3 regions of the Paenibacillus sp. FSL H8-0261 genome follow, and region 3 is predicted to be linked to each of the others. Evidence: predicted binding sites of a transcription regulator. Region 3 holds the regulator's gene; each other region holds the start of a gene.
The links. Region 3 encodes LexA, which represses DNA repair genes until DNA is damaged. Its sites were predicted from a motif close to CGAACATATGTTCG; they were not measured.

Region 1 (10,871 bases), 1.4 Mb from region 3:
TGTATATCAAATACCCCGTCTACCTTAATTGGTTAGCGGGGTTAATTTCATCTCTCATATACCCAAGCACGATCAGAAAACTGGCATATCCTACATTTGTATTCAATTACAAAGGAGGAATTCACGAATGGGCGAATTTGTTGGTGGATGCGGTATTGGAGAACGTGAACGTGAACGTGAACCTGAACGTTTTGTTGGTGGAGCTTTTACATCCACAGGTGCAATCTTGGTGCTCTTTATCCTGCTGGTCATCATTACAAAAGCCTGTATATTTTAAGTAGTATTAATTTACAAAGGAGGAATTATGATGGGTGAATTTGCTGGAGGGTTTGGCGGAGGTTTTACTTCTACGACTGCAATTCTGGTTCTGTTTATATTGTTGGTAATCATATCTAAAACTTTCTTGATTTAAGTTTCAAACCTCCCACTATGACCAGCACCCATAGTGGATATCTGCCAGTAGATACTTGCGGATTTGTAATGAAGATAATGAAAGTTGCCCCCATCAACATTAAGTCGTTGGGGGTAGTTTATGTTTATACGATAAACTCTGTAAATACTGGACTACGCAGCATGACTGATTTGGTCCAGATCCTCATTCTAATCTTTGCCCACAGTCGGGGCTTTAAATGGATAGATATCTCATTACCTATTTACCCAAGCGCTATAGGGGGAATTGCATAAGCTAAGATGTACTCAAATGCAGAGGAGGTAATTTGAAATGAGCGAAAATGTTGCTGGCTTTGGCGGTGGATATGGCGGAGGTATCGGAGGAGCCTTTACATCTACAGGTGCAATCTTGGTACTGTTTATCCTCCTTGTAATTATTTCTAAAACTATCTGTTTATAAAATGTTAGTCTAACTCTCAGTCACTCCTTTTTAAACATATATATTAATCGACAAAATCATTCTCTAATGTAAACCATACAGCCAACACAAAAAGGGCGCTTCGCAAAGCCATGAAATGGTTTTGCAGCAGCACCTTTTTTTGTATCCAGCTAGACTTTTCTAATGGGTATGGTGCCCGAAAAGTTGTCCCAATCGTTGTTCCTATCGCTGTACTCTCGGTTTTCGACCATCATTTTTATGGCTTCATACTATCCCATAGCAGCTGGAATGCCCCGGACTCGACCTCGAAGAATACAGGTGCCTGACCGTAACGTACTAGCCCTTGACCAAACAGCGTCAGCTCTACCCTGGCGTTGTCTTCCAGCTGGAGATAGAGAACCTTGCGGTCTTCGCTGTCGTAGATGCCTTGCGCGGTAAGAGACTCTGCTGCCAGTGGTTTGGCTACTTGGAGTGCCTTCAAGAAGCCATTAAGTGCCTCGTCGTCAGCGAGCGGTGTGTACTGCTGCTTTCCGTTGTTCCAGCTGTCGAAGCTTTCCCACTGTGCGGAAGTAATTCGACCTTCAAGATTTAGCTTGCCAAATAGATCAGCGCCGCTGTTTACGGTGATCCCGTTTGTATGCTCATACAGTTCGGCGAATACCTCGCCGTTGATTTCCGAATAGGACATAATCAGGAAATTGGAATCATATCCCTTTACGGAATAGATATCCGTTTCGCCGATGTTAGATGCTAACTCAATATATTTGTCTTTACCGCTCCATTCATCGATGCCACCTGTAGTACGTCCCAGCTTGTCACCGCGCAGAGCGGCAGCATCGGCTGCGTTGATTCGAGTCGCAGACTGTGTATAAATGTTATCTTTATATACGACTAGAGCGATCATATCTGCCATAACGCCAGATTTGGTATCCGGCAGTTCCAGCTTGGGGATAACAATGTTTCCGGACGCATTTGTGCCAGAATTGTCTGGTTGGCTTGGACCTGGAGTTACCTGAGCGATTTGCCCTTGAGTACTCTGGCCATTTAGCTGCTGCCATATATTAGGTGCAGCTAAGCCGATCCCGGCGGCGAGGACAATACTTGCCGCGATATAAACCGTCTTGCGTGGACGTTTCCGCTCCTGCTGTTGCTCCAGTTTGTCGATCAATTCTTTTTTCATCTCTTCACCTGGTTTCATAGAATCCACCGCTTTCTTGTATAATGTTCGAAACTGATCTTCTTTCATTGTGATTCCACTCCTTCCAGCTCCAGTTTTAACAGTTGCCGTCCCCGCTGAAGTCTCATCTTCACGGCAGACTGACTAATCTGCAGAATCTTGCTGATTTCCTGGATGGGATAGTCCTCGTAATAATAAAGATGGATTACGGTTTTATACTTCATAGGCATCGCCATAACTAACTGCAGTAGAGCCAAATCCTCGGGGGTGTCTACCGCAATCGGCTCAGCATTTTCCAGCTTAACCTCGCGCTTGCGCCAGCCTCTTCCCAGTAATGTTTTACAATGATTGGTGATTACCCGGATCAGCCATGCTTTCTGATGTTCAGCGTCTTTGAACTTTGGTGCTTTTTCTATCAGTTTGATGAAGGTATCCTGAGTGGCTTCTTCGGCATCTTGGCGGCTGCCTAAATGGACCAAAGCAATCCGGAACAGCATATCTGCGTAGATTTCGTAACTCTTTATCACATGATTTCCCGGCCGGGTCATGGATCGTTGCATGATTCAATGCCCCCTTTACCTATAACACCATTTAGGACGGCATTTGGTCACATTATGTTCCTGAGAAAATTTGTTAGCGTCTAGATCAAGGGTTAGAATCTAAAAAAGGCGCGATTGCCCCAGCAGCCATATCACTGCTGAGACAATCGCGCCTTTATAATAGAAGTTCCCCTTTACGGGAGGCCCTTCTCAATATGTTTATATGTATAGTTTGGATCAGTACCTTTTACAGGAGCCATGCTATATTGATAAATACGATCCTTTTCTTTTCTATAAAAGTATCTTGCATGGAGTTCATCTGCAAAGATAACCGTTGTACTTACGACGGGAGTCTTACCAATCTGGGTATAGACTTTATAGAGATCTTCATTCTTATAATCTCTCGCATCTACCAAATAATGAATCACTTCATTGTCCATGTGATTTCGGAAGGCCTGAAGCGCTAAAGAAGCGACTCCATATACAATAGCGAAGGTAATAAGAATTATTTTTGTTCTTTTCTTCATTAATTCCCTCCATTTAGATAAAATGTATATATTATAAGATAATATATTGTGACTGGTATGTCATATCTATTGTATCTTGTAATTTACACATTAGAAGGGAGGAAGAAAATGATGCAACAAGAAGAAAAAATACAGGAGCTGGAGCGGCGAATTAAGGTATTGGAGAATCATACTAGTCCCAGGCTACCAGGTCTCAAAATCTTATGGTTTATTATTTGGGGAGTTGTGGGTATATTCCTCATTCTAACTCTTATTGGTGTGATTCAGTTTGTATCCGCATAATAGAGAGCTTACTATTACAAATAAGGCAGCAATTTAACTACCGATAGGTAACCCGCGTAGATAAAGAATTGCCTGGGTATACTATACTTGCTGCCTTTTTATTATGAACTTACACAAATCATCTTCAGTCGTCTTTGGGTTCTTGCAATAAAATGGAGAAGGTCCCCGTTTCATGATCCACTTCAATCGACTCGATCCCAACAAAATCCGGAATTTCGGGGTGTACTGCATCTACGTTATAATCTGGATGAGTCATCAATAATTCAATTACTTTAATGGCTTCCATATCGATCCCCCTTGCGAGAAATTCCACCATAATTAATGGTCCTTCATTGCGACTACCTTTATTATCTCCGCAGTCATTATTGAATATGTGTTAATCGTTCTTCGTTTCTTCCCATCACGGCCAATAATTGCCCCTGAAAAACACGTCTTTGAATTTGATCAATCCGCTGTAAAGCCAGCTCGCTTGGCACTTGAAATTCTGCTGCAAGATAGCTGATTGCATCTTCCCGTTGCTCAGGCAATGTCATGCGGGAGATCATGGAGTAGGGCATAGCTGCATAAAGAATAAATCGCTCCGATTCATCCTCCTGTGCCCGCGTAAAATGTTCTGGCATCAATATTTGATTAGTACCATGGCGGAGCAGATGACAGAGCTCATGGAGAAACTCTAGCCGCTGCAGACTGGCTGGAAGCCGGTTGTCAATAAACATGGTGTACATCCCCGCTGATGCTTCGATGCTCTTGCTTCTTACATCCAAATAATGAACCCAAATATTAAGCCGTTCTGCAATATAAGCAATCGAAATTTGCGAAGGCTGAGTAAGGTTCAGACGCTTGTATAAATCTTCTGTCCACTTCTCCAGCGCAGTCATTTGATAATAGGATTTCATGTTATTCATATCATTCACCTCATTCAGAATCAGTTATAGGATCGTATGTTCGCATAAATGAGCAAAAGAAAAGCCCGAAGGCTATGTAAAGTAAAAAACATAAGGACACATAAGAACGAGTGTTCTCGTGTGTCCTTAGCATAAAGCAATTAAACACTAATATCAAGTGTTTTTCCTAAATTCGGAGCAACGCTTTTGCCCAGCATTTCCACCATCGTTTGACTCTGGGTTTCAGCCTGATTTTTGGCAATATTCATGACTTGTATTCCTACATTTTGAGCTAAGGATGCCTGGCTCATTGCCATTGATAATGCGGCTATATCCATATTGCACCTCCTTTGTGTATATCCTGTTTATCGACAGTGCCTACCTAATTCATTAGGTGAATAGCATTTGTTTGCCAGTTCGCCCAAACAGCTTATCTCCTTTTTACATATCTTGTGCTGTAGTCATTAATCATTAGGAGGAATTAATTATGGGAATGGAACATTGTGGTTGTAACGTAGGTCCTGTAGTAAGCCCAGTAAATGTAGGTCCGGTGTGTAGTCCTTTTACTTCAACAGGAGCTATTCTGGTACTCTTCATCTTGCTGGTTATCATCACTAAAGCTTGCTTATTCTAAGCTAGCTGATGCACATTGTAGCCCCATCCGGTATACCGGATGGGGCTATTCTTTTGAAGCACTGTTCACGTTAGCTTATTATTTGAACATAAATTCTACGCGGGTTCCATCCGCATAATCTTCTAACTGATTGCCAACCCAGCTTCCTGCACCGCGGTTATCTTTTGGGGTTATGTATTCAATGTCGGCCCCTTTGCCGCCTTCATTACACATGGCCATGGGCCATTCATCGCGGTCGTAGCCTTTTTTGGTGGGGATCCCTTTTAAGGATTCTTTGCGGTTGTCTTCAGCCTGCTCACGGTTAATCGTGCACGTCGCTGACTCCCCTTTAGCAATTGCGTCCTGAATGTGCTTAGCGGTCTCAGGATAACGATCTGATGGGAAGATCAGCTGAACAACTTCTGAATCGGATGTGGACGAGGGGGCTGCCGGATCTCCGTTCTGTTCATACCAGTAACCGCCCAAAGCAAGTAACACAACAATGATGAGACTGGTGAGTAATTTCTGTATTTTCAAATCTGCTCCTCCTTTTTTGGAACTTAAAATAGTATATCTTATATCATAATGCAGTGCGATTTAATATACTTAGGAAAAATAAGAGGAGGACGGAATTGGATATGGAGTATTTGATTACGATTGAAGATCAGACGCTTATTGCCTCTGCTGAAGATATTATTACTAGACGCTATGAATGGGGAAGACACCATGTAGGGGCGGCGCTCCGTACTAAGACGGGGGAAATCTTTACAGCGGTACATGTAGAAGCTAGCATGGGACGAATTACAGTCTGTGCAGAAGCGATGGTGATTGGAAAAGCGATATCCGAAGGCTACAAGGAATTTGATACGATTGTTGCGGTAAGGCATTCTGATCCGGACAGCGAGGAAAGAGAAATTAAAGTAGTTTCTCCCTGCGGGATGTGCCGTGAGTTAATTGCTGATTACGGGAAGGATTGCAAAGTTATTGTATCCGAGGACGGCCGGTTAGCTAAATATGATATTTCTGAATTACTACCGCTGAGATATACGAGGTGAATTGGAGATATAGTCAGGAGCCGCCGGGCTCCTTTTTTTATTGAGCCGTGAATTTATTCAGCAGTTCCTTACACTGTCCTAAATTAAATTACAACTTCATGTCCATTCGCTGAGTTCATGTCACTATTGTCCCCATACTATAACTTAAAAAAGTTAAAAGGATGTGAGAGTGGATGGAACAGCGCAATCTTCGAAATATGGTTGATTCGGCATCGAGGTTTGTGAGCGATGTTCAGTGGCAAATCGCGTTTCGTAAATTGCAAATGGCTCCGGCGGATTCGGAAACGGTACCTTCTGCTCAGAAATTGTTGAATACCCTTTATTTTCTGCAAGGAAAAGGATGGATTAGTGGACAACATGATTATTTGGAGAGCGCGGATGAGTTCAATGGGAAGCTGAAAAATACTAGCGGGCAATTCGCCGCCCTTCACGGCTATGAGCTGGGGGCAATCAATAATCAGACGGCGGCACTAATAGACAATCAGCGGGATTGGGTCGTTAGCAGCGCTATTCGCTGGTATAAAGCCGGTGGAATCGTAACGATTAGCTATCACGCTCAGTTGCCAGGGACTGCGCCAGCTTGGGATAACGTATCTACGAGCATAAGCAACGCTGATTTTGACAAATATATAACCCCGGGTACCTCTCAGTACAACGCACTGATCGCTGATCTGGATAAGATAGCCCTTTCTTTAAAAAAACTAAATGATGCAGGTGTTCCTGTGCTCTGGCGGCCGTATCATGAAATGAATGGCGGATGGTTCTGGTGGGGGAAGAAGATCAACTACGTGGGTCTGTGGAACCTTATGTTTGACCGTTTCACCAGCTATCATAAGCTGCATAATTTATTGTGGGTCTGGAGCCCAAATGCCAAAAATCAGTGGAGTGATGACCCTGCCGAATACTACCCAAGCGGTGACAAAGTAGATGTGCTGGCACTAGATATCTATGATGGGGATTTTAAGGGGAGTCACTATGATAGTCTATGGGATCTGGGTCGTGGAAAAGTGATCGCGATTGGAGAAAATGGAGAGCTACCGTCCCCTGCACTACTATCTAAATCACAGCCCAAATGGTCTTATCAGATGACCTGGGGCAAGCTTCTTTATGAGAAGAATACCGATGCGGTAATTAGAGCCTTTATGAATGACAGCTTTGTATTCACGCGGGAAGAGTATGCTGCTGAGGCGGCAATTGTAGCCGCTAAGGGAGACGGTGTGCTGCAGAGTGGACTATGGGGGCAATATTACAATAACATGACTCTTAGCGGCGCACCTGCGCTGACGCGAACCGATGCTAACATCCAATTTTCGTGGAAACAGGGTTCGCCTGATCCAACCATTCGAGTCGACGCTTTCTCTGTACGGTGGAGTGGAAAACTGACTGCAGCCTATAGTGAAACCTATACCATTTACTCCTCCTCTGATGACGGGGTACGGGTGTGGATTGATGGAGGGCTGATCATTGATAGCTGGGTGAATCAGAGTGGACAGGAGCGAAAAGGCAGTGTGAATCTGATAGCTGGCAAGCTACATGAAATAAAAGTGGAGTACTATGAGAATGAGGGTGACGCGCGAATTGTATTGCAGTGGGAAAGTCCTAGCCAACCCAAAGGGATTATTCCAGCAGGAGCGTTTTATCTTCCATAAGACGATATCCGAACTGATTCGAGCATCGGAATATTAGCGAAAAAGCCCCGGATTTCGGGGCTTTTTTAATGTGAAAGGTTCTTAGATTTGTTCACGGTAGCTAATGTTGTTGGCGATCTTCTCGTCACGAACAGCTTTGCGCAGAACATCTTTGACGGTTTGGGCATCATGGATTTTTCGGAAAAGAAGCTGAGGCGCTGAGGCATCATCAGAAAATACAGTTAATGTACCGATGCCGAGCATCCGGTCCATGATAGATTGTGCTACGGATAAATCGCGTACACGCAGTAATTCGATTTCTTCGACATTTTTACCGATAAGTCCGGTCTTTACCATAATGCGCTGGCTTGTAATGGTGTACGTAGTCGTGTTTAGGCGTACGATTCCTTTGAGGCGATCAGAGATACTGGCTGGTTTGCCTTTCCAGAGCACGACTTCTTGAGTAGCGTTTGGATTTGCTGATGGACGACGGGTGGTCACTGGAGCAGTTCCGTCAATGCTAGATCCGCATTCTCCACAAAATTTAGCGCCCTGCTTATATTCTGATCCGCAGGTTGTGCAATAAGGCATAAATACTCTCCTTCCCTGATTACAATTGAAATAATTATAACATAATAGTCATTTTACATAAATTTCATTTGCGCTTTACACAAACCGACATTATTCTGTTAAGTGGAGGGATAAATAATGAAAAAAGTGTTACTAATAGGAACGCTAATGCTGACTGTCATCCTTAGCGCCTGCAGCAATAATAATTCAACTTCATCGGCTCCTGCCTCGGAAGAAGAAGTGCAGGAAACCGTGCAAAACTTCTACAATGAAATGTCTAAACTTGATGAATTAGGAAAATCATCTTTAGCGGAGTTCAACGAAGCTATTGCTGCTTATTCAGCAGGAGAACTTTCGGACAGGCAGTTGGAGAAGAAGATTAACGAATTCCAAAAGACCGCAACAGACCTATCCAATCAGGCTGAGAAAGTGAAAATTTCCTCTAGCTTGCCCGAAGACATTCGTAAACTGCTTGATGAGTCCAAAATTGCTTTTCAAAGTGCTTATTCTCTAAAAGAACAGGCCTCTCAAGGTGCTGATTCCGCAGAGGTCACTGCTGAGAAGTTCGAGGAATTGAATCAGAACGCTGACGTCGCGATGCTATACGGCATTTCCAAGCTTAATGAAGCAAGAGAAGCAACAGGACTCATCGATGCTGATGGTCAGTCCACCGCTGAATCAGAGAAAGTTCAAGAATAGATCGAAATTTAGACGCTGAACAGTTCAACTGTCAGCGTCTTTTTGATGCGATTTTGAGCTTGAGTAGAGGTAACACTGCCAATCCTATAAATAAGCCGGCTACGATTCCTTTTGTGAGGTCTGAGAGGGTGCTGCTTCGATATACGAGGGGGTATAGACACAGGAATAATACGGGAATTAGGATGAGCAGGGCATTGTTTTTTTTCAATTGGAAAGCTCCTCTCATTTAGATATTAATTATTATACAACTTTTAGATAAAAGAGGAGGATTTTAAAGTGGTATCTTTTTCCTGATTATTGATTATTCAGCGAAGGTGTGGATATAATACAAACATACGTTCGTGTGTGGCGGAATAAGTATAGAAATTAGGGAGGGGTTACCATGGGCAAAAAGCTGGAGAAAAACGGACTGTGGGAAAGCAGTCGCATGATGCTGCCGGAGCATAAGGTAAGAATTATTAGGGATGAACGGGAGACCCTGCGCCGCATTAAGCCTATTCTGGATGAGCAGAAGCTGGAGGAGATCGAATGTACACTGGCCTTATCGTTACGGAGTCATGTGCGCGTCACTGTTGTGCTGTTTGATCCTTTTGAGAATACGACAATTAGTGGTTTTGTGACTTCCATTCACACCCACTCGCGTGAGTTTAAGCTACAGTGGGCGGAGGAATGGAAGTGGATCAATGTAGATGATCTAGTGGAGGTTTACATCGTCTAATGCTGAGAACCGCTGACTTCACTTTTTTCATAAGCAATTAGGGTCACCGTTGGGTTGCCGGTCAGATGTGCAATGGAAGCTTCGGCATTTCGAATAATTTCGAGTGCTTCTTCCTGCTCGCTCAGGGCAGCAACTTTATAGCTATCACTATGAATGTCCATATGTGTTCCCACCTTTCGCTAATATTTTGCCCTTTTTTGTAGAAATGATCCAAGGTGAAGAAGCTATGAATAGGTGCTTTTCAGGGGAGATCTCGGGGATACCGGGGTCTTTTTTTTGCAGATGCAAGCAGGGGTATTAGTACAAGCGAATGGGGAAGCGGGATCATTGATTATACCAAGGGGTGATTCTATGCTGACTTTAGATCAAGTGAGGGACAAATCGGCAGCGAGGCTTGTTGGGCTTCATCCTGTTTTGGCAGCAGGGGCGAAGGCTTTGATTCAGCAAAGCTATGCCAGAGGAGTGCCCATCGTTATTACTCAGGGATTGCGGTCGATTGCTGAACAAAATGCCTTGTATGCGCAGGGGAGAAGTAAGCCTGGACCTATAGTTACCAACGCCAAGGGTGGAACCAGCTATCACAATTATGGCCTTGCGTTTGATTTTGCGCTTTTGCTGCCGGATGGAAATAGTATTTCCTGGGATATGAATCGTGATGGTGATAAAGATAAAATAGCGGACTGGCAAGAGGTTGTACAGGTGGGAAAACAGCTAGGGCTTGAGTGGGGAGGAGACTGGACGTCTTTTAAAGATTATTCACATCTGCAAATGGCCTTCGGCTTAACTACGACTCAACTTCGGGCAGGTAAACGTCCTACGACGGATCAGGTCAATGAAGCTTTAAAAAGAATTACTGGGGAGGATGACCAGGTGAACAAAGACGTTAAAGTAACGATAACCTTAAACGGTACTAAACTTACGGAGGGTGTTCTTGATACCGGCGTAACATATGTACCCGTGCGTGCTCTGGCTGAGGCGCTTGGAGCAAAGGTTACGTATGACGCAGCGAGCAAGACAGTGAATGTTGTAAAAGAGTAAAGCTATTCATGTATAGACAGTGCCACCCAAGGGGAAATTATCAGTGATAACTAACCATAAAGGGAGGCATAACACTGTGAACAAGCTGATAACAAGCCTTGCATGCGGTACTGTACTGTCAATGAGTATAATGGGAGCTAGTTACGCTAATCCAATCGGGTCAGCCGCTTTAGGCGGTATCCCGAACGCGAATACGGGCATGGATGGTACCGTGAATAACACTCGGATGATGAATACGGAAGGCAATCTAATGAACGGTACCACGGGAACGATGAATCAGCATGAGAGCATTATGAAAGATAAGATTCGCAC
Region 2 (10,871 bases), 410 kb from region 3:
TCATTTGGTAACACAGCGGCAGGAGATCGTATGAGCTTTGTACTTGGAAGTGAAGGAATGTATATTAAATCTGGTTATTCACCAGCTACTGAGATTACTGTCAATGGACAAGTGATTACGGATGAAAAGACCTCATCTCGTCTGCTACTTAATCTGGATGATGGTACTGGAAGTGAAACGACCCAGAATGAAGGTACCACCGATACTACTGACCAGACTAATGAAACAGGCCAATAAGAAAAATGATGCATAGACTTTGGCTTTGCGGGGAACATAAGACTGTTTCTAGTTCTTAGCCAAAGTGGGGTGTACATTCATGATTGTTAGCTGGGTTGTAGCTGGACTTGGGGTTATTGTCAGTCTTATCGGATACTATATGACACCAAGTGCTTGGGGTTATGGAATTCTCGGGTTCGGTCTTGCACATATCGTGCTTGGAATTCTGGATATGTTTCGAAGCCCGCTTCGAAGCAGATAGAGAATTTAGAATGTGCGTCTCCGAGGATATTTTCCTTTGGAGACGTATTTCTACCTGAAACACAACTCATTTCGAAGGAAAAGCTCCACTATGTGGGGCTGTTTTCTGTGTCGGGTGAGGTACATATTATCCAATATTAGACTTAAGGGTATCATTCTTTTATAATAGTAGCAGACTAAAAAGTACAAAGGACGTGTAGTTATGAGTTCAGAAAGTTCATTTGATATCGTATCTAAAATGGATATGCAGGAATTAACCAATGCGATCCACCAAACAGAGAAAGAAATTGACAACCGCTTTGACTTTAAGAACAGCAAGAGTAGTCTGAAGCTGGAGAAAGACGCACTTATTATCGCCTCTGAGGACGAATATAAGTTAAACGCTGTTATTGATATTTTACAATCGAAGATGGTGAAGAGAGGTATCACGCTGAAAAACTTGGATTTCGGCAAAGTGGAGCCCGCTTCTCTGGGTAGTGTTCGTCAGCGTTTAGGTCTTAAGCAAGGGATTGATCAGGAGAACGCAAAAAAAATTAACATCCTGATTCGTGATTCGAAATTGAAGGTGAAGAGCCAGATTCAAGGAGATCAGATCCGCGTAACTGGTAAGAGTCGCGATGATTTACAACAAATTATCCAGATTTTGCGTAAAGCTGATTTGCCGCTGGACCTGCAGTTCAACAACTTAAAATAGCATTTTGTACCCCGCAGTGCTTATCAGCGCCATTATGCGGGGTGCTTTGTATTTTTTTTGACACCTATTTATAGCTATAATATACTTGCTTAAGTAGAAATAGATGAGCCTGACTCAGGCAATTTGTATGAACGATTTAGGGGAGGAACTTCAGTGAATTTGCCCAACCGCATCACGCTAGCACGTATTTGTCTGATCCCGATTATGATGTTTTTCTTACTGGTGGATTTCAGTTTTTATCCAGAACCGATACATTGGGGCTCTTTTCAGCTATCTGTTAATCATTTGGTGGCAGCTGTAATCTTTTTGCTTGCAGCGAGCACAGATGGAATAGACGGCTACATAGCAAGGAAATATAATATGGTCACCAATCTCGGTAAGCTCCTTGATCCGTTAGCGGACAAGCTGTTAGTTTCTGCAGTTCTGATTTCACTTGTGGAATTGGGCAGATGTGATTCATGGATCGCAATTGTTATCATTAGTCGTGAGTTCGCAGTAACCGGGCTTCGCCAGATAGCATTGTTAGAGGGAAAAGTGGTTGCCGCCAGCAAATGGGGTAAGATAAAGACGGTTGTACAAATTGTAGCGATCTCACTGCTGTTGTTAAATAATTTCCCGTTTCAATTCGTCAGCATTCCTGTAGACGATATTGCCATCTGGGCTGCAGCCTTGATCACTATTTACTCTGGAATTGATTATTTTGTGAAGAATAAGGATCTATTACAGCTGCATAATGCTTAAGCGTTTTAGGCAGCTACATATAGGAGAGGTAATAGGTAAAGCACACCTATTACCTTTTTTAAACCCTAAAAGCAGTGTATCTACATTATAACGAGGAGGCGAAAGCCAGCTATGAAAGCGGAGATTATTGCAGTAGGCACGGAGCTTTTGCTCGGTCAAATCGTAAATAGTAATGCCCAGTTTTTGTCTATTGAGCTAGCTGCTATTGGGATTGATGTATATTTTCAAACCGTAGTTGGGGATAACAGCAGTCGCTTGCAGCAAGCCATTGAGATCGCTCAAAGCAGAGCGGATGTTATCATATTTACCGGTGGTATTGGTCCTACAGAAGATGATCTAACGAAGGACGCGCTGGCTGCTTCCTTAGGTCGCACACTTCATATAGATCGCTTGGCAATGGATCATGTACAACGATTCTTTGATGATCGAAAGATTGTAATGACGGAGAATAATCGTAAACAGGCACTTATAATTGAAGGAACTACACCGTTGCCAAATGAGATTGGTCTTGCTGTTGGCATTGCTTTTGAGCATGAAAAGAAATATTATATTGTGCTTCCTGGTCCGCCTCGCGAGATGAAGCCGATGTTCGTAGATAAAGCTGTACCGTGGCTCCAGCAGCACGCTCTGACGACAGAAATGCCACTTTATTCTAAAATGCTTAAATTTGCCGGTATCGGAGAATCACTGCTTGAGGATAAGCTTATTGATCTTATTCACAGCCAGACAGACCCAACCATAGCTCCTTACGCTAAAGAGGGAGAGGTAACCGTTCGTATTTCGACAAAGGCACCTTCCGAGCATGAAGCTTACAAGAAGCTGGAGATTCTGGAGAAACAGATCAAAGAGATTTTGCCAGAACATTTATATGCAAATATTGATGTGCCACTGGAGCAATTGATTGTGGATTGGATGGCGGATGCAGGTCTGACTTTAAGTGCGGCAGAGAGTTGCACTGGAGGCTTGCTGATGGAGAGTATAACTAACATTCCAGGCAGTGCTTCGATGTTTGCGGGAGGAATCGTTTGTTATTCCAATGACCTGAAGAAAAAACTTCTGAATGTGCCAAGTGCTTATTTGGAGGGGCCAGATGCTCCAGGGGCAGTTAGTCGTGAAGTTGCCGAAGTGTTAGCTGATCAGGTGAGAATGATCGCGGATAGTGATTTCGGTTTATCTGTAACTGGTGTAGCAGGACCAGGCTATTCTGAACGTAAGCCAGTTGGACTTGTATTTATTGGTTTAGCTGAACGTGGGCGTAAGACAGAAGTATACGAGCTTAATCTTAAAGGTACACGTGAAAATATACGACTGCGTACTGTTAAAGCTCTGTTGTATCGTCTATGGCGCAGACTTGAGGAACGGAAGGTGGAGACACCTCTTGAAGGCTCAGACTTGTAATGGGAGATTAGCCCAGTTATAATTGAGACATACGGAAGAACCGTGGCACTGAGATTTCTTTGCTGCGGTTTTTTGTATATCTGCGGAGATTTTGATCGCTGTTTTGGTTTTGATCATAAGTCGTTGATGTCCGGTGAAGTAGAGAAATCAGTTAACTTCTATGTCCGGAGGGAGGCTTACAATAAAAGGGATAATTAACGCTTGAGACAAAAAAAACGAATGTATGTTCGAAAAAAAGCTTGGCAAGACCTCAAAAACACGTTATTATATTATTATAAACAGTGAAGGAAGTGGTCTGATTGTCAGATCGTCGTGCAGCGCTTGATATGGCGCTTCGTCAAATAGAAAAACAATTTGGTAAAGGTTCGATCATGAAACTGGGAGAATCCACTCATATGCAAGTGGAAGTTGTACCTAGCGGATCTTTGGCACTTGATATTGCGTTAGGTATAGGCGGACTTCCAAAGGGACGTATTATTGAAGTATACGGACCTGAATCCTCCGGTAAAACGACTGTTGCTCTTCATGCTATTGCAGAAGTGCAAAAACAAGGAGGACAAGCTGCATTTATCGATGCTGAGCATGCGCTCGATCCGAAGTATGCACGTAACTTGGGCGTAAACATTGATGAATTGTTGCTATCTCAGCCAGATACGGGTGAACAGGCACTTGAGATTGCTGAAGCACTTGTCCGTAGTGGTGCAGTAGACATTATTGTCGTTGACTCCGTAGCTGCGTTGGTTCCTAAAGCGGAAATCGAAGGTGATATGGGTGACTCTCACGTCGGCCTACAGGCTCGTTTGATGTCTCAAGCGCTTCGTAAGCTATCTGGTGCCATTAGTAAATCGAATACAATTGCTATCTTTATTAACCAGCTTCGTGAGAAAATTGGTGTTATGTTCGGTAACCCTGAGACAACCCCGGGTGGTCGGGCGTTGAAATTCTACTCTTCCGTACGGTTGGATGTTCGTCGTGTCGAAAGTATTAAGATGGGTAACGACGTTGTAGGTAACCGCACCAAGATCAAGATTGTGAAGAATAAGGTAGCACCTCCATTTAAACAAGCTGATGTTGATATCATGTATGGTGAAGGGATTTCCAGAGAAGGAAGTCTTGTAGACATCGGTACTGAAATGGACATCGTGAATAAGAGTGGTGCATGGTATTCCTATGAGGGTGAGCGTCTCGGTCAAGGACGTGAGAATGCCAAACAGTTCTTGAAAGAACATCAAGATATTGCACTCATCATTGAGAACAAGATCCGTGAAGCAAGTAACCTGTCCACTATTGTTGCTGCACCAAATGAAGCGGAAATCATTGCAGAGCAAGAGGAAGAAGAAAAGCTACTTCTCGAAATCGAACAATAGAATTTACTAAGGAATAGGACGCCCTGTGATTCATTGTTGCAGGGTGTCTTTTCTTAACAGTGTAAGAACATATATATTTGGGGTCCCCCCAAAGTACCTGAGTACGCACCGAAGTTAAGCCGCACTTTGTGGGGATATTTTATTGCTATGAGGTGACAAGCAACTATGGTAATACAGCTGGATATGGATTTTGAATCGGATGAGCAGGACGTACAGGTCCTATCTGATTTTCCTGATGGAGAACTTTTAGAAATTACTAAGGTAGAACGTCAGAAGAAGTCGGACCACCGCTACATCATACATTTCGGAGCCTATAACATGACTGTACACGAAGACGTCATGATTAAATATCGGATGATTACTGGAAATTCTTTTATGAAAGCCGATTTGGAGGAAATTGTTGTTGCTGATGAGCGACAACGAGCTTATGTAGAAGGACTTCGTTATCTAGAACGGAAGCCACGAACCGCTATGGAAATGACTCGCCGTTTACGGCAGAAGGAAATAGGAGAGACTATTATTGCGGAAGTGGTGCAACGGCTACAGCAGGAAAGACTTCTTGATGACCCCTTGTATGCAAAGCAATGGGCGGAGCAACGCATTACGAACCAGCGAAAGGGGAAAATGTGGATTCGCCAAGAGCTGCGTGAGAAAGGAATCGACAAGACCTTGATCTCGGAAGCGCTGGAGAATGTCAGTCCTGAACAAGAACTAGAGAGTGCACTTCAGATTGGTCGTAAGAAATGGAATCTTATTCGTGGTGAAGCTACAGATAAGCGCAGAAAGACCGGAGCCTTCTTAATGCGGCGCGGATTCTCGGGTGATATGGTGCGACAAGTGATCAATACTTTACTTGAGGAAGACAATTATGAGGGTGAAGAAGAGGAATTTTACTAGACTCACTGATTCTCTTGACATTAATGCGCATATCGACTCTCTTGACAATGTCTTTTTATAAATAATAAAATATAACATGAATCGGCATAAAGTAAGAAACCTTTTTCCTTCCCAAAAAGGGGACTTTTTAAAACGGTTCGCGTACAACTCATATGAAATGTAATCGCCGGATAAGGCGGGCAGTGTGCATGTGCAGCATGTGCAGTATGGCAATCGGTTGTTTACCGGTTTTTTGTATGGTGATGAACGGATAGTTTAACAACTGCACAATTCCCAGGGGTATACCTTGGAGAGGAACCAACGAGGAGGTGAACAGATGCTGGAATCATGGATCTGGGTCATTATCGTTCTCGTTGTAGCTGCAATATTCTTTGGGTTCGGTTATTTTATTCGTAAATCCCTTGCAGAAGCTAAAATTCAAAGCGCAGAAAGAGAAGCTGTTGTCATCGTAGAAAATGCGAAGAAGGACGCTGAAGCGCTGAAGAAAGAAACAGTATTGGAAGCTAAGGACGAAGTCCATAGAATCCGTACTGAAGCTGAGAAAGAAACTCGTGAACGTCGGAATGAAATCCAACGCCAAGAGAGACGTTTGCTGCAAAAGGAAGAATCTCTGGATAAAAAAATGGAATCGCTTGAAAGAAAAGAAGAACAAGTAGCTAACAAAGAGAAACGAATTGATGAAACCCAACAACAAATTGATGTTATTTACAAAAACCAAGTCACTGAATTGGAACGAATATCCAATTTAAGCATCGAAGATGCAAGAAGTATTATTCTTAGCAATGTTGAGCAAGAAGTTCGCCATGAAACGGCTCAAATGATCAAAGAGATTGAACAGCAGGCGAAAGAGGAAGCGGATAAGAAATCCCGCGAAATCATCACACTCGCTATCCAACGCTGTGCAGCTGATCACGTAGCGGAGACAACAGTTTCAGTTGTTACCCTGCCGAACGAAGAGATGAAGGGGCGGATTATCGGTCGTGAAGGCCGTAATATTCGTGCACTCGAAACTCTTACAGGTATCGACCTCATTATTGATGATACGCCGGAAGCAGTTATTTTGTCGGGATTTGATCCGATCCGCCGTGAAGTGGCCCGTACGGCACTTGAGAAGCTTGTGGCAGATGGACGTATCCATCCCGCTCGAATTGAAGAGATGGTGGAGAAATCCCGCAAAGAAGTGGACGAACGAATTCGCGAATATGGTGAACAAGCTACTTTCGAAGTGGGTGTTCACGGATTGCATCCAGATTTGATCAAGATTCTGGGTCGTCTGAAATTCCGTACAAGCTATGGTCAAAATGTATTGAAGCACTCCATGGAGGTTGCTTATTTAACTGGACTGATGGCCGGTGAGCTTGGGGAAGACATCGTGCTTGCAAAACGTGCAGGATTGCTCCATGATATCGGCAAAGCGCTGGATCATGAAGTAGAAGGATCGCATGTTGAGATCGGCGTTGAACTAGCGAAGAAATATAAGGAACATCCGGTTGTTATCAACAGTATCGCGTCTCATCATGGAGATTGCGAAGCTACCTCGGTTATTGCTATGTTGGTTGGTGCAGCTGATGCATTGTCAGCAGCAAGACCTGGCGCTCGCCGTGAAACACTGGAAACGTATATTAAACGTCTAGAAAAACTGGAAGAAATCTCAGAGTCATTCGAAGGCGTTGAGAAATCATTTGCTATTCAGGCGGGCCGTGAGGTACGCGTGATGGTACAGCCAGAGAAGATTGACGATGCAGAGGCATTCCGTCTTGCTCGCGATATTACGAAAATGATTGAAAGTGAACTGGATTATCCAGGACATATCAAAGTTACCGTTATTCGTGAGACACGGGCTGTTGAATACGCTAAATAGGTGGAATATAAGGTTAAGGGATAAGATGTAACTTATACTTTCTTATATTTGTTGAGAATTGGCCCCTAAGCGGGGCCTTTTTTCTTTTGAATATGAGGTCTTATCCATTTAGTTATAGCGGTTAAGATTAGGAGGAGAGAATCATTAAAGTACTATTTATTGGAGATATCGTTGGAAATGTTGGCAGAAAGGCTCTTCGTGAGATGTTGCCCTCACTAAAAAGTAAATATCAGCCACATATCATTATTGTTAATGGTGAAAATTCTGCTGCCGGTAGAGGGATCACCAAGGCGATCGCTAATGAGTTTTTTAACTGGGGCGTTCACGGTATAACTATGGGAAACCACACATGGGACAACAAAGATATTTTTGAGTTCATCGATGATGAGGCTCGGATTATTCGTCCCGCTAATTTTCCGCCAGGAACCCCGGGAAGAGGTTATACAGTCGTTAAAGGGAACGGTAAAGAACTGGCCATAGTAAATTTGCAAGGCCGGACTTTCTTACCTGCTATCGATTGTCCTTTCCGTGTCGGGGAAGAAATTGTGGAAGAGCTTCGCAGAGATTATAAATGTATTTTAGTCGATTTCCATGCAGAGGTAACCTCTGAGAAAATCGCCATGGGATATTTTATGGATGGTCGCGCATCAATTGTTGTTGGGACACATACTCATGTTCAGACAAATGATGATGTGATTTTACCAGGAGGAACTGCGTATTTGACCGATGCGGGAATGGTTGGTTCAAGCGAAGGAATTCTGGGTATGGAAAGAGATGCAGTACTTTATAAGTTCACAACTCAGCTTCCAGCACGATTTGTTGTCGATGAAGGCAAGTGGCAGCTTCACGGTTTATTTGCAGAATTAGATGAAAATACTGGTGCGGCAACTCGTCTGGAGAAGATACGGTTACGTGAAGATGAATGGGTTATGAGCTAAACGTAGAACAGAGTAAGGTTTAATCCGGGTAGTTTCGCTGAGTTAGGGTAAAGTGTGATATTTTTAATATCATAAAAGAGTATCTGTAATACCGTTTTTGGAAGACGTGGTCCGTAAAAAGAAGGAATTATTTCTTCTCTCGCGAATAACATCTAAAGTAGTGGAAGAACACCATTATTTTCCCAGGGGAGGTACTTACTATGGATGTATTAAAAGTATCAGCTAAATCCAATCCAAATTCCGTCGCCGGCGCATTAGCGGGTGTTCTTCGTGAACGTGGATCGGCCGAGTTACAAGCTATTGGAGCTGGAGCACTGAATCAAGCAGTCAAAGCAGTTGCCATTGCCCGGGGATTTGTTGCACCAAGCGGAGTAGATTTGATCTGCATTCCTGCGTTCACTGATATAGTGATTGATGGGGAAGATCGAACCGCGATTAAACTGATTGTTGAACCCAGATAATAGACCTATAGAATGATTGAACCTGTTTACTTTTGTAAACAGGTTTTTTGCTTTTGATTTATAGTCTGGCGTTTTTTTGCATAGTATCTGAAATAGGCATTTGGAAATGAAACGAACGGCTGGGACTGTGAGAAAGTGGGGTTGTAAAATGAGGGCTGATAAGTTTAAAGTAGCGGATTTCCATTGTGATGTGCTAAGCAAAATGCAAGCCTCGCCGGATATAAATTTTGACAATGATCCTCGATTAGATGTTACTGCAGAGCGGCTGGCTTCTGGCGGAGTGGAGTTGCAATGTTTTGCAATATTTCTTTCAACTAACAGAGGAAAACCAAGCTTTGAACATGTTCTAGGGCAAATTGATCTCTTTAGGCAAAAGATAGTGAACACAGATGGGCTTCAGTGGTTACAGTGGAAGGAGCAAGTAGGGAATCGATTAGTAGGAGCACCTCCACAAGCAATGCTCTCTCTGGAGGGCGTAGACGGCTTAGAAGGGAACTTGTTTTATGCTCAGCTCTGCTTCGAACTTGGAGTACGGTTTCTTGGTGTGACTTGGAATTATGCGAACTGGGCAGCAGATGGTGTGCTAGAGAAGCGTAATGGTGGATTTACGGAAAAAGGGAGAAAGCTGATAGAATGGTGCAACGAAAGTGGAATGCTGCTTGATGTGTCGCATTTGTCACAAGCGGGGTTCTGGGAGTTGGCTGATTTAAGCAATCGTCCGTTTATTGCTTCCCATTCGAATGCTGCGGCTATATGTGGGCATGTTAGAAATTTAAATGATGAACAGATTAAAGCTTTGATTGCAATGGATGGAAGAATGGGTCTGACCTTTTATCCTTGGTTTGTAAGTGATGATGGGAAGGCTCGTATGGATGATTTGTTAAAGCACATTGAACATGTATGTAATCTCGGCGGTGAGAAGCATATGATGTTTGGCTCGGATTTTGACGGCATTGATACTTGGGTAGAGAAGTTGGAGCATCCGGGAAAATACCCTGATCTTATAGAGCAGCTGCTCCGTTATTATCCAGAGGATACTGTGAAAGGCTGGATGTATGAGAATGCGGCCTCTTTTTTAAGCGCAAATTTACCCTCTCAGGTGTCTAAACCATGACAATCTTGTGCAAAAAACATAAATTGTCGAAAAAAGGGGCTTCGTTATGATGCAGCCCTTTTTATTTTTGGGTAAGAAGATGTATAATGGTTAATGGCTTGTACAGATACTAGAGAAAATACAAGGAGTGACTTTACAATGAGTAAGACTGTACCCGTAGGTGTGTCGGCTAGACATATTCACCTTACGCAAGAGCACGTGGAGGCTCTGTTTGGCCCAGGATATCAATTAACTGAGTTCAAACCACTTTCCCAACCAGGACAATTTGCAGCAAATGAACAAGTAGCAGTTATCGGTAGCAAAGGTAAATTTGACAAGGTAAGAATTTTGGGACCTGCTCGTCCGGCTTCCCAATTAGAAATTTCCCGTACTGACTCCTTCGCACTTGGCGTGAAAGCTCCAGTTCGCGAATCTGGAAATATTGAAGGAACACCTGGCATTACGCTCAAAGGACCTGCTGGTGAAGTTCAATTAGAACAAGGCGTTATCATCGCTGCTCGTCACATTCACTTCCACACTTCTGAAGCTGAAGCTTGGGGCATTGCGGATAAGCAATTGCTTAAAGTTCGTCTCGGTGGCGACCGCGGTCTCGTATTGGAGAACGTAATTGCTCGTGTATCCGACAGCTTCAAACTTGATATGCATATTGATACTGACGAAGCTAATGCTGCTGGTGCCAACAATGGCGACACTGCTGAAATCGTAGACTAGTCTTCATACGAATAATAAGAAGCGGGGGAGAAATCCTTCGCTTTTTTTGTTGTGTGTTGGGAAACGTTATTTGGCTGATACGCATACTTGAACTTGAACATTTTTCAGACTGTATAGCAGCTATTTCGGTATTTTGATGTGTTTTGCTAAGGTATCGGACTGCATAGCGCTTATTAGCTATTAATTGTACTGGTATCCTGAAATGGATTTTT
Region 3 (10,871 bases):
CTCTCTACTAGTATCTGTTAAGAGCGAAAATCGTGGGAATTTAGGAAACGACTACTGATTAGAAAAGAGAAAGCACCCAGAGATCTGCCGATTTTGCAAGCTGAGTGCAAAATTGGGGCAACTGCTGGAGTGCTTTGTTGAGAGCTTTTTAAAATAAATATGTCAAGATCATAAGAAATTGAAGGCTGTGATTTGATCAGTATAAACAATTAGCTGTTTGTATTCGATCGGAGATTCATAGTGAGTATAGGGTCTTACAGAAACATCATTAAGGACTACAAAGTTATAGCTGAAATTTTTATCGGGATGTTCCGCACCTAAATAAGATATGTATTCATCTACAATGACATCATCCATTAGAGATTTTAAGTCAAAAACATCCTCTTTATTGGAGGTGGAAGGGGAGATGGTCCCTTGAATACTGCCGAATGAGGTGAGTAAATTTACTTTTTTTCCACCCACTTGATCGTTATTTAACAATAAGCCAGAGAGTTTAACAAGTGCATCGACTTTAAAATCGACGAGGGTTCTAATTTTTGAGTTGTTCAAAACGAGACACTTCCTTTCAATTTGAAATCCTGTTAACATTATTCGACATATAACCACATAATTCCTATTAGGTCATCAAAAATACATAAATACAAACACGACCCCTCCATTGAACCATGAGTGAGGCGTGTTTATCTATAGAGATAGATTTAATTCCTGATCGTTACTCGTGTTCCAATCGGTACAATCGCAGCTAGTGCTAACACATCTTCATTGTACATACGAATACAACCGTGGGATACTTCGTGCCCTATGGATGAGGGATCATTATTTCCATGTATCCCATAGTGAGGCTTAGATAGCCCCATCCAAAAGACCCCAAATGGACCACCTGGATCGGGTTGTTTGTTGATGATTGTGAATTCACCGAGTGGTGATTGAGTTAACATTTTACCGATTCCGACTGGGAAGCCCCTGATCACAATGTCGTTATCAAGAAGATAAAGCATACGCTGCGTCAGATCAACTATAATCCGGTAATTTGGCATTGTGCAACACTCCTTTCTAATTAAGATATGAGGAGGATGCCTAAACGGTTATTCATTAAAAATGGTCATTTTAGCCTATGAGAACAAATGTTCTGTAATTGATAAATGGAGTTTGATAACAATAAAAAAGCTATTCTGCATTTGCAGAACAGCTTTTTTAAAAAAATAAAAGAAAGTATATATTTTTACGATATACCCTATCCTTATACTTCTCGTAGAAACGGATACCGTCCTTTAGGACGGTATCCGTTTTCGCTAGGTAGGAGTGCAAACTTAGTGGATATCTCGAAATAATCCGATAACTCTGCCGAGAATGGTTACGCGATTAAGGCGAAGAGGCTCGTACGCCGGATTCTCCGGCTGAAGACGTATATGATCACGTTCTTTATAAAAAGTCTTAACGGTTGCTTCATCTTCTTCGGTCATAGCTACAACGATATCTCCGTTATCAGCCGTTTGTTGTTGACGAACAATAACATAGTCGCCATTCATAATCCCAGCTTCGACCATACTGTCACCTTGAACCGATAACATAAATACTTTGTTATCTCCAACATAGTGAGTTGGAAGCGGGAAGTAGTCTTCAATATTCTCAGTAGCAGTGATAGGAACCCCGGCGGTAACCTTACCTACGACAGGAATGCGAGCGACGGTTTGCGCGAAATGATGGACATTCTCGGAATCCTCTTGGCCAAGCAATTCTATCGCACGAGGCTTCGTTGGATCTCGACGGATAAGTCCCTTCTTCTCTAGCCGATCTAAATGACCGTGAACTGTGGAGCTGGAAGCAAGACCAACAGCTTCTCCAATCTCCCGGACGGAAGGAGGATAACCCTTGCTGCGGACTTCGCTACGTATAAATTCCAGGATCGCCAGCTGGCGACTTGAAATCTTTGACATTGGAATCAACCCCATATAGTAATGTTTGGGAAAATTATAACATAGAACTACCGTTCGCACAAACATAAGTTCTAACTATTATAAATATTAATTCGAAAGAGTTAATAAATGGTAGTCTTGTATTGATTGCGTTTCCTTCATCTAAACGATAAGAGTGATTCTTTATATGAAGAATATGGTAAATATTAACCTCTGAAAAAAAGAGAACAATTGTTCTAAAATAGTATTGAAGAAAACACATGTTCGTGTTATTATAATTTCAAAAGTAAGAACAAGTGTTTGGAGGATGATATTCATGTTAAAATACAGTACATACCGTAGCATCTACGATAAAGCCCCAGTGGTTGAATCTTTAGGACATAATCCTATTACCCGTTATTCAGCTCAGATTAAAGAGATTACAGAGTTTTTGCTTGAAGGCTTGATGCGTTTGTTCCGTAGAGATTTTGTTATTAAACTGACATTGATCATCGTGCTCGTACTATCAGGACTTACAGTAGTAGGTAATGTATTTGCAGGATCTACTACTTTAATGAAGGATGAGAAGCGCGTAGTGGTTGAACGTGGAGATACACTTTGGAGTATTGCTCTTGAGAATAAACCTTCTGATATGAAAACGGCTGTATATATAGAAGGAATTAAAAAATTCAATGGCATTAAAGGTAGTCAGATTAATGCTGGAGATATTCTCACTTTACCTATATATTAATATTCTAAGAACATAATAAGAAGACATGAAGAGCTTGCAGGGAGTAAACCTTGACAAGCTCTTTTTCTCATGGCAGAGTTAGAATTAATTTATAAGGGGAGGGAAAGTTTTGAATATTGATGAGTTGGTCGCGCGTATTAACGAATTGGCACGCAAACAGAAGAGCGTAGGCCTTAATCAAGAGGAAACGGCGGAACGCGCCAAGCTTCGTGAAATTTATTTGGGGAATATTCGCAATAACTTCCGAGCACAATTGAATACGATTGAATTGGTCGATAATGATGAGCATGAACAAGGTAACAAGGGGCGTAAGCATTAACACCCTGTTCCTTTTCATAGATATTACTGGATGACTAGGGGGAACGCATATGGCCCGTTCTTGGGAAAGAATGGTTCAACGCAACACGCAGCAAATTAATAAGCAAAGAAAGAAACAGGGGAAGGAAACGATTTACGCATCTAAATCTAAATCTCCTGGTAAGAACAGCGAAACCTTTAAAGGCCGTAACATTGCATTTCCAGTAGTGTTATTAGTGCTTGGTACTATGTTTTGGATGATTGGTTCAGTGGACCAGGCCAAAGGTAATGGTATGCTTATGAATTGGCTAGGAGTCGTTTTGTACTACTTACTAGCGGCACTTTTGTTCTTCCGACGTCCGTACTTGAAGGTAGAGAATGCTAGACTATCTACTATAAAATTCAACCGCGAACGGTATCTGCCAGCTTCTGATATTGAGAAAATCATCCTTTCGCGTGGAGCTGTTGTAATTAAGCATAAAGGCAAACGCACGAAATGGATTTTTACCAGACTTATGAATCGTTATGATACACATGCGATGGGGACTCGACTGGAAGCATTCGCAAAAGCTCACCAAATTGAAGTAGTTCACGAATAGAAATTAACCAGCCATGGGAGAGGGAGACCTGTAATGCCAATTTCCGCCGTACTATTTGACCTTGATGATACACTGCTCTGGGATGATCGGAGCGTTAATGAAGCATTTCGTTCTGCATGTGAAGCCGCTGGGGATACGATTGATCCACAAGAACTGGAACTTGCGGTGCGTAAAGAAGCCATTGGACTATATGAATCCTACGAAACGAACCCGTTTACAAAGATGATTGGGATTAATCCGTTTGAAGCACTTTGGGGGAACTTTACTGCAGGTGAACAGCCGGAATTCCGTCAATTGGAGCAGCTTGCACCGGGGTATCGTAAAGAGGCATGGCGTCGTGGTCTTGCAGTACTTGGTGTAGAGGACGAAGTTCTTGCTGAGACATTAGCAGCCAAATTCGCAGCAGAGCGTAGAAATCGACCTTACATCTATGAAGAAACGATTCAGGTGCTTGAAGAACTGAAGGGGAAAGTGAAGCTATTGCTTCTGACTAATGGATGCCCTGCATTGCAACAAGAGAAACTAGATGGCGTACCTGAAATCGTTCCTTTCTTTGATCACATCGTGATTTCTGGAAGCTTCGGAAAAGGAAAGCCGGATAAGGAAATTTTTCTGCATGCCCTAGAACTTTTAGATATTGCACCTGAGCAAGGGGTTATGGTCGGAGATAAGCTTACAACGGATATTCGTGGTGGGCTGGCAACAGGTTTGACTACAGTTTGGATTAATAGAAAAGGCAAACAGCCAGATCCGGAAATTCAGCCGGATTATGAAATCAAACATCTTGGAGAGCTTCTTTCATTAGTCCAATCTTTATAAAATTTCATTCATTTAAGCTTAAAGAAGGCAGTGAGTTCCTAGGTATCTAGGAGACTTGCTGTCTTTTTTATATCTACATCATATTTAGTATGATAGATGAGATTTACTAGTATATGATTTAAGTCACAAGAGTTTAGCTGAATTGATGCGAAATACTGAAAAACCAATAATAATGTGTATAATAGATGGAGAATGTATAACATGAATTGGTAGATTCTTAGTAATCAATTCGACTGGGAGGAATCTAAATGAAGATTTCAAGAACAATAGTTCCTTTATTATTAGGTGCAACACTTTTAGTATTGGGAGGATGTTCATCAGACCAAACTAAACATTCTGGCGTACATAATATGAATATGAACATGGACATGTCTATGGAACCTATCAAGGTCGAGTTACATTGGAATCCTGAAGAGGTTGTTGTAAATCAGAAGGTGACCTTTGAAGCAGTGGTGACGCAAGACAACTTGGCAGTAGATGATGCGAAAGAGGTTCTGTTCGAAATTGTGAGTAAAGATGATAGTGAACAGAAAATTGAATTTAAAGGGAAGCTAGTCAGTGATGGAATCTATCAAGCAGAGGGAACACTAACGAAAGAAGGACAATATATTGTTACATCACACGTAACTGCTAGAACTCAACATTCTATGCCTAATAAAGAACTCTCTGTAAAACCATAATTAAAAGAATAGCAATTCCTATGATTACAGATAATGCAGAGTGGAAAGGAAGGCTTTTCGAAATTCCTTTATTCTGCTAAACTTACTCTAATGTTTTACTGGGGGGACTATACGTTGGCTAAATATACACTTGAGGAAAGCTTACAACAAAGAATATTAATTCTAGATGGTGCAATGGGCACAATGATCCAACAGGTGCCTCTGACAGGTGAGGATTTTGGTGGGGAAGAATTGGACGGCTGTAATGAAATGCTAGTATTAACTCGTCCAGAAGTAATTCAGACGATTCATGAGCAGTATCTAGAAGCAGGTGCTGATCTCATTGAAACGAATACATTTGGTGCAACGTCTGTTGTACTTGCTGAATATGATATTCCGCAGCGGGCTCGTGAAATTAATCTGGTTGCAGCAAAACTAGCCCGTAATGCCGTTGATAAATATGATACACCAGATCGTCCCCGCTATGTCGTAGGTGCGATGGGTCCTACAACAAAGACACTCTCTGTTACAGGAGGCGTCACTTTCCAAGAGCTCGTTGATAGCTACGAGGAACAGGCAGTGGCATTGATTGATGGTCAAGTAGATGCGTTATTGCTAGAGACCTCTCAGGATACGCTGAACGTGAAAGCTGGAAGTATAGGTATTCGAAATGCATTTGAGAAGACGGGTATCAAACTGCCAGTGATGATTTCGGGAACAATAGAGCCGATGGGTACCACACTTGCCGGTCAGAACATTGAAGCATTCTATATTTCTTTAGAACATCTGAAGCCTATCTCTATAGGTCTGAACTGTGCGACGGGTCCAGAGTTCATGCGTGATCATATTCGTTCACTTTCTGCAATCTCTTCAGCGGCTGTGAGTTGTTATCCGAACGCTGGACTGCCAGATGAGAATGGGCATTATCATGAATCTCCTGATTCTCTTGCGCGTAAAATTGCTGCGTTTGCAGAAAAGGGATGGCTTAACATTGCGGGAGGTTGTTGCGGAACGACACCGGAACATATCCGTGCTATGTCGGAGGCACTTTCACAATTCTCTCCACGTCCGCTTGCAGGAAATCATCCGCCGGCACTTTCTGGGATTGAACCTATTTATATTGAGAACGACAACCGTCCATACATGGTTGGTGAACGTACGAATGTATTAGGATCGCGTAAGTTTAAACGTCTTATCGTCGAAGGTAAATATGAGGAAGCCTCAGAAATTGCCCGTGCACAGGTGAAGAGTGGTGCTCAAGTTATCGACGTCTGCGTGCAAGATCCGGACCGTGATGAGATTGAAGATATTAAGCTGTTTCTAGAATTAGTTGTAAAAAAGGTTAAAGTTCCTTTGATGATCGATACTACCGATCCGAAGGTTATTGATCTGGCGTTACAGTACTGTCAAGGTAAGGCGATAATTAACTCCATTAACCTTGAAGATGGTGAAGAAAAATTTGAGCTGGTCACTCCATTGATTCATAAGTATGGCGCAGCTATCGTAGTGGGTACGATTGATGAGACAGGACAAGCAATCAAGGCTACGGACAAACTGGAAGTTGCCAAACGTTCCTACGACTTACTAGTGAACAAATACGGATTAGCTGGAGAAGACCTTATTTTCGACACGCTTGTGTTCCCTGTAGGAACCGGGGATGAACAATATATTGGCTCTGCTAAAGAAACTATTGATGGGATTCGTCTAATCAAAGAAGCACTTCCAGGTGTTCATACGATCTTGGGGATCAGCAACGTTTCCTTTGGATTACCGGAAGCAGGACGTGAAGTGCTGAATTCAGTATTCCTCTATGAGTGCACTAAGGCTGGATTGGATTATGCGATCGTAAATACCGAGAAGGTAGAACGTTATGCGTCTATTCCTGCTGAAGACCGTCGTCTTGCGGAGGAATTAATTTATAATACGAATGACGACACGCTTGCTGCTTTTGTAGCCGCCTTCCGAGGGAAAAAGGTTGAGAAAAAAGAGAAAATTTCTAACCTGTCACTAGAAGAGCGTCTGGCTTCATATGTAGTTGAAGGCACCAAAGAAGGACTTATTCCAGACCTTAATGAGGCGCTTACCAAATCAGGACCTTTGGAGATTATCAATGGCCCGCTAATGGCCGGGATGTCAGAGGTTGGACGGCTGTTTAATAACAATGAGTTGATTGTTGCTGAGGTGCTGCAAAGCGCTGAAGTGATGAAGGCTTCTGTTGGTCATTTAGAGCAGTTTATGAAGAAGGATGAGACATCGGTAAAAGGTAAGATCATGCTGGCAACTGTAAAAGGCGACGTGCATGATATAGGTAAGAATCTGGTGGAGATCATCTTATCCAATAATGGTTATCAGATCATTAATTTGGGTATAAAAGTACCACCTGAGACCATTATCGAAGCGTTTCGTCGTGAAAAAGCCGATGCGATCGGATTGTCTGGACTACTCGTAAAATCGGCACAGCAGATGGTGCTGACTGCGCAAGACCTACGCACGGCTGGGATTGATGTGCCTATTATGGTAGGTGGTGCTGCCTTGACCCGCAAGTTCACCAAAACACGTATCCGGCCGGAATATGATGGACTGGTATTATATGCTAAGGATGCTATGGATGGACTCGATATTGCTAATCGGCTTATGAATCCTGTTGAACGGGAGAAAATTGCCGAGGAAATTCGAGTGGAAGCAGAATCCGCAGTGGCAGTTGCTCCTAAGCAAGAGCTTCCTACGCTGACTAGAGCTGTACGCTCCAAAATTTCTCCAGATGCACCTGTATTTGTTCCACCCGATTTAGAGCGCCATGTCATTCGTAATTATCCATTGGGGCATATTATCCCTTATGTGAACATGCAAATGCTGCTCGGTCACCATCTGGGGCTACGAGGTTCTGTAGAGGCGCAATTAGCTGCTGGTGATGAGCGGACTGTGGAGTTGAAAGGTACTGTCGATGACATTCTACATCAAGCGATGCTGGAAGGTACGATTACTCCTCATGCGATGTATCAATTCTTTCCGGCACAATCAAGTGGTAACGATATTATCGTGTATAATCCACAGAATTCAGCCGAGATTCTGCATACCTTTACTTTCCCAAGACAAGGTGTTGAGCCTTATCTCTGTCTAGCGGACTTTTTGAAGTCGGTCGACAGTGGAATGATGGACTATGTTGGATTCCTCGTGGTAACAGCGGGACACGGTGTTCGTGAGCTCTCTACAGCCCTTAAGGATAATGGCGATTATTTACGCTCACATGCGTTACAATCTGTAGCGCTGGAAGTAGCAGAAGGATTAGCGGAGCGTGTTCATCACATGATGCGTGATACATGGGGCTTCCCAGATCCTGCAGATATGACCATGAAACAAAGACATGGGGCAAGATATCAAGGGATTCGTGTATCCTTTGGTTATCCTGCATGCCCAGATCTGGAAGATCAGGGACCACTATTTAAACTATTATCCCCAGAGGATATCGGTGTTCACCTTACAGAAGGCTTTATGATGGAGCCTGAGGCTTCCGTTTCGGCGATGGTATTCGCTCATCCAGAAGCGCAGTATTTTAATGTAGAGAAGCTGTAATTCTTTCATTTATACACCCGGTCTGTAGGGGGATTGTATCCCTTTCAGCGGAACCTCCCGTAACTGGGGGGTTTTTTGCTGGAAGAAGGACGTTTAGAATAGATAAGAGATTGTTCAGCCGTTAAGACGAAGGGAGGACAAAGGATGGAATTATATTTTTTAGGTACGAATGCAGGGGTACCAACTATACAACGCAATGTAACGTCGATTGCATTAAGACTTCTTGAAGAACGCCGTAGCATTTGGATGTTCGATTGCGGGGAAGGGACTCAGCATCAGGTTCTTCGCTCACCGATTCGCCTAGGGAAGCTGGAAAAGCTATTTATTACACACTTACACGGAGATCATCTATTTGGTCTTCCAGGTTTATTATCTAGTCGTGGTTATCAGGGAGGGACTTCTCCTTTAACGGTTTATGGTCCACCTGGATTGAAGGCATACTTAGATATATCCTTAGCTGTGAGCCAATCCCGAATTCCATACAAGATTGAGATTGTTGAGCATACAGGAGGAACGGTATTTGAGGATGATGGTTTTAAAGTGGAGGCAGCATTATTAGAGCATCGTATTGATAGCTATGGTTACCGGGTAACGGAAAAGGATAGTCCTGGGAGCCTCAATACGGAATTACTAAAGAGTTTTGGCTTAAAGCCTGGACCGTTATATGGAAAATTAAAAAAAGGTGAAGATGTTATAACGGATGACGGTGTTCGTATCTGCGCTGCTGATGTTGTTAGAGAACCTAAAAGAGGGCGTATTGTTACGATCTTGGGAGACACAAGACCTTGTTCAGGAGCTTTAGAACTCTCACTTCATGCAGACCTTATCGTTCATGAAGCAACCTTTGCTCATGATCTGGCAGAAATGGCGTATCAATACCATCACAGTACCGCACGTCAAGCTGCAGAGCTAGCAAAGGAAGCCAATGCAGGCCAACTATTGTTGACTCATTTCAGCTCTCGTTACAGTTCGTCTGAAGAGTTAATTCCTTTGCTGGAAGAAGCTGAACTCATTTTTCCAGAGACATTATTAGCGGAGGAATTCGGCACATATCCAATTTATCGAAGACAAAACGGGCAATTGGGGAAATGATTATTTTCCGGGAAAGCGCAGGAAATGACAGTGCTATGCTAAAAAATGCTGGATGAGTCTCTCGTTCGATTTCATTCGACGAAGTGTGTTAGATTTAAAGTAATTACAGCGTGAAAGAGGTACGAATGGCTGGAAATCTTGCCGAAAACAATCGGGCAATACCACCAACAAAAAGTATTATTAAACATTCTAAATCCAAGCTGGGCTTAGGTTAAATGTTTATTAATACCATTATTCATTAATCACATTAATTAAATTTCTTATGGAAATAGAGGGATTTATAATGGAACAGATTAAAGGATTATTGATTGACTTAGATGGTACGTTATACCATGGGCATAAAATGATTCCTGGTGCTGATTTACTGATTAAAGGTCTGCGTGAAGCGGGCATTCCTTTTTTATTTGTTACCAACAATTCATCGCGTACAGCGGCTAATGTGGCTGCACATTTATGTGGAATGGGAATCGATGCGAAAGCTGAGGAGGTATGTACCTCATCAATGGCGGCCGCACGTTACATAGCTGAGGAATCACCTGGGGCTGCAGTGGCGATACTTGGAGAAGAGGGTTTGCATGTGGCTTGTACCGAAGCTGGGCTCCGCATTGTCACAGACTCACCCGATTATGTACTGCAAGGCATCGATCGCTCCTTCAACTATACGTCGCTCTCGCAAGCTTCACGCTGGATTCTGGGAGGATCAAAGTTTGTACTCACTAACCCAGACTTAATGCTGCCATCAGATGATGGCATTATGCCTGGCGCAGGTACGATCGGAGCAGCCATCGAGGCTGCTAGTGGAGTGAGTCCAGTAGTGATTGGCAAGCCGGAATCCCATTTAATCAAATTTGCGACAGATCTTCTTGGTATAGAGCCTGAACATGCAGTGGTTGTCGGTGATAATATGCGTACAGATATAGCAGCTGGAGTAAATGCGGGCTGTCGTACAGTTCTTGTATTTACCGGATTAACCAATGCAGAAAATCTTGACCACTATAAAAACCTTACCGGAATCTCACCGGATGAAATTTGTGCCGATTTAACTGAACTTAAAACGTTTCTCGGTGTATAATAGCTAGGATCTTATTACTTCACCAACCTAGAAGGGACGATGAGCTATGCCGGAATTGCCGGAAATGGAGAATTATAGAAAGCTGCTTAGTCAGCATATTATAAATGTGCCAAT

Region 1: MHI27_RS23300 (ImmA/IrrE family metallo-endopeptidase) is a predicted target of LexA. The motif match lies at 4,289-4,302, and genes of this name have one in related genera.
Region 2: recA (recombinase RecA) is a predicted target of LexA. The motif match lies at 3,527-3,540, and genes of this name have one in related genera.

The regions. Positions count from the first base shown of each region.
Region 1 is NZ_CP150297.1:5,224,871-5,235,741, reverse strand. It holds gene MHI27_RS23340 (dihydroorotate dehydrogenase) at 128-277, shown strand; gene MHI27_RS23335 (YjcZ family sporulation protein) at 308-412, shown strand; gene MHI27_RS23330 (YjcZ family sporulation protein) at 722-850, shown strand; gene MHI27_RS23325 (hypothetical protein) at 1,086-2,075, opposite strand; gene MHI27_RS23320 (RNA polymerase sigma factor) at 2,072-2,566, opposite strand; gene MHI27_RS23315 (DUF3139 domain-containing protein) at 2,740-3,072, opposite strand; gene MHI27_RS23310 (hypothetical protein) at 3,181-3,354, shown strand; gene MHI27_RS23305 (hypothetical protein) at 3,479-3,670, opposite strand; gene MHI27_RS23300 (ImmA/IrrE family metallo-endopeptidase) at 3,717-4,259, opposite strand; gene MHI27_RS23295 (YjfB family protein) at 4,400-4,576, opposite strand; gene MHI27_RS23290 (hypothetical protein) at 4,726-4,872, shown strand; gene MHI27_RS23285 (NucA/NucB deoxyribonuclease domain-containing protein) at 4,951-5,382, opposite strand; gene MHI27_RS23280 (cytidine deaminase) at 5,490-5,906, shown strand; gene MHI27_RS23275 (glycosyl hydrolase) at 6,080-7,555, shown strand; gene MHI27_RS23270 (PH domain-containing protein) at 7,637-8,125, opposite strand; gene MHI27_RS23265 (hypothetical protein) at 8,243-8,803, shown strand; gene MHI27_RS23260 (YolD-like family protein) at 9,186-9,521, shown strand; gene MHI27_RS23255 (hypothetical protein) at 9,518-9,682, opposite strand; gene MHI27_RS23250 (M15 family metallopeptidase) at 9,873-10,559, shown strand; gene MHI27_RS23245 (hypothetical protein) at 10,636-10,871, shown strand, end outside.
Region 2 is NZ_CP150297.1:4,254,443-4,265,313, reverse strand. It holds gene MHI27_RS18915 (RodZ domain-containing protein) at 1-237, shown strand, start outside; gene MHI27_RS18910 (hypothetical protein) at 317-478, shown strand; gene MHI27_RS18905 (YajQ family cyclic di-GMP-binding protein) at 680-1,171, shown strand; gene pgsA (CDP-diacylglycerol--glycerol-3-phosphate 3-phosphatidyltransferase) at 1,325-1,912, shown strand; gene MHI27_RS18895 (competence/damage-inducible protein A) at 2,024-3,310, shown strand; gene recA (recombinase RecA) at 3,610-4,677, shown strand; gene MHI27_RS18885 (regulatory protein RecX) at 4,843-5,574, shown strand; gene rny (ribonuclease Y) at 5,891-7,435, shown strand; gene MHI27_RS18875 (TIGR00282 family metallophosphoesterase) at 7,579-8,373, shown strand; gene MHI27_RS18870 (stage V sporulation protein S) at 8,574-8,834, shown strand; gene MHI27_RS18865 (dipeptidase) at 8,983-9,948, shown strand; gene pduL (phosphate propanoyltransferase) at 10,087-10,659, shown strand.
Region 3 is NZ_CP150297.1:3,845,274-3,856,144, reverse strand. It holds gene MHI27_RS17080 (hypothetical protein) at 169-549, opposite strand; gene MHI27_RS17075 (L,D-transpeptidase) at 699-1,037, opposite strand; gene lexA (transcriptional repressor LexA) at 1,311-1,937, opposite strand; gene MHI27_RS17065 (LysM peptidoglycan-binding domain-containing protein) at 2,233-2,646, shown strand; gene MHI27_RS17060 (DUF896 domain-containing protein) at 2,756-2,965, shown strand; gene MHI27_RS17055 (hypothetical protein) at 3,015-3,542, shown strand; gene MHI27_RS17050 (HAD family hydrolase) at 3,576-4,361, shown strand; gene MHI27_RS17045 (FixH family protein) at 4,610-5,041, shown strand; gene metH (methionine synthase) at 5,216-8,593, shown strand; gene rnz (ribonuclease Z) at 8,738-9,685, shown strand; gene MHI27_RS17030 (HAD-IIA family hydrolase) at 9,969-10,757, shown strand; gene MHI27_RS17025 (Fpg/Nei family DNA glycosylase) at 10,804-10,871, shown strand, end outside.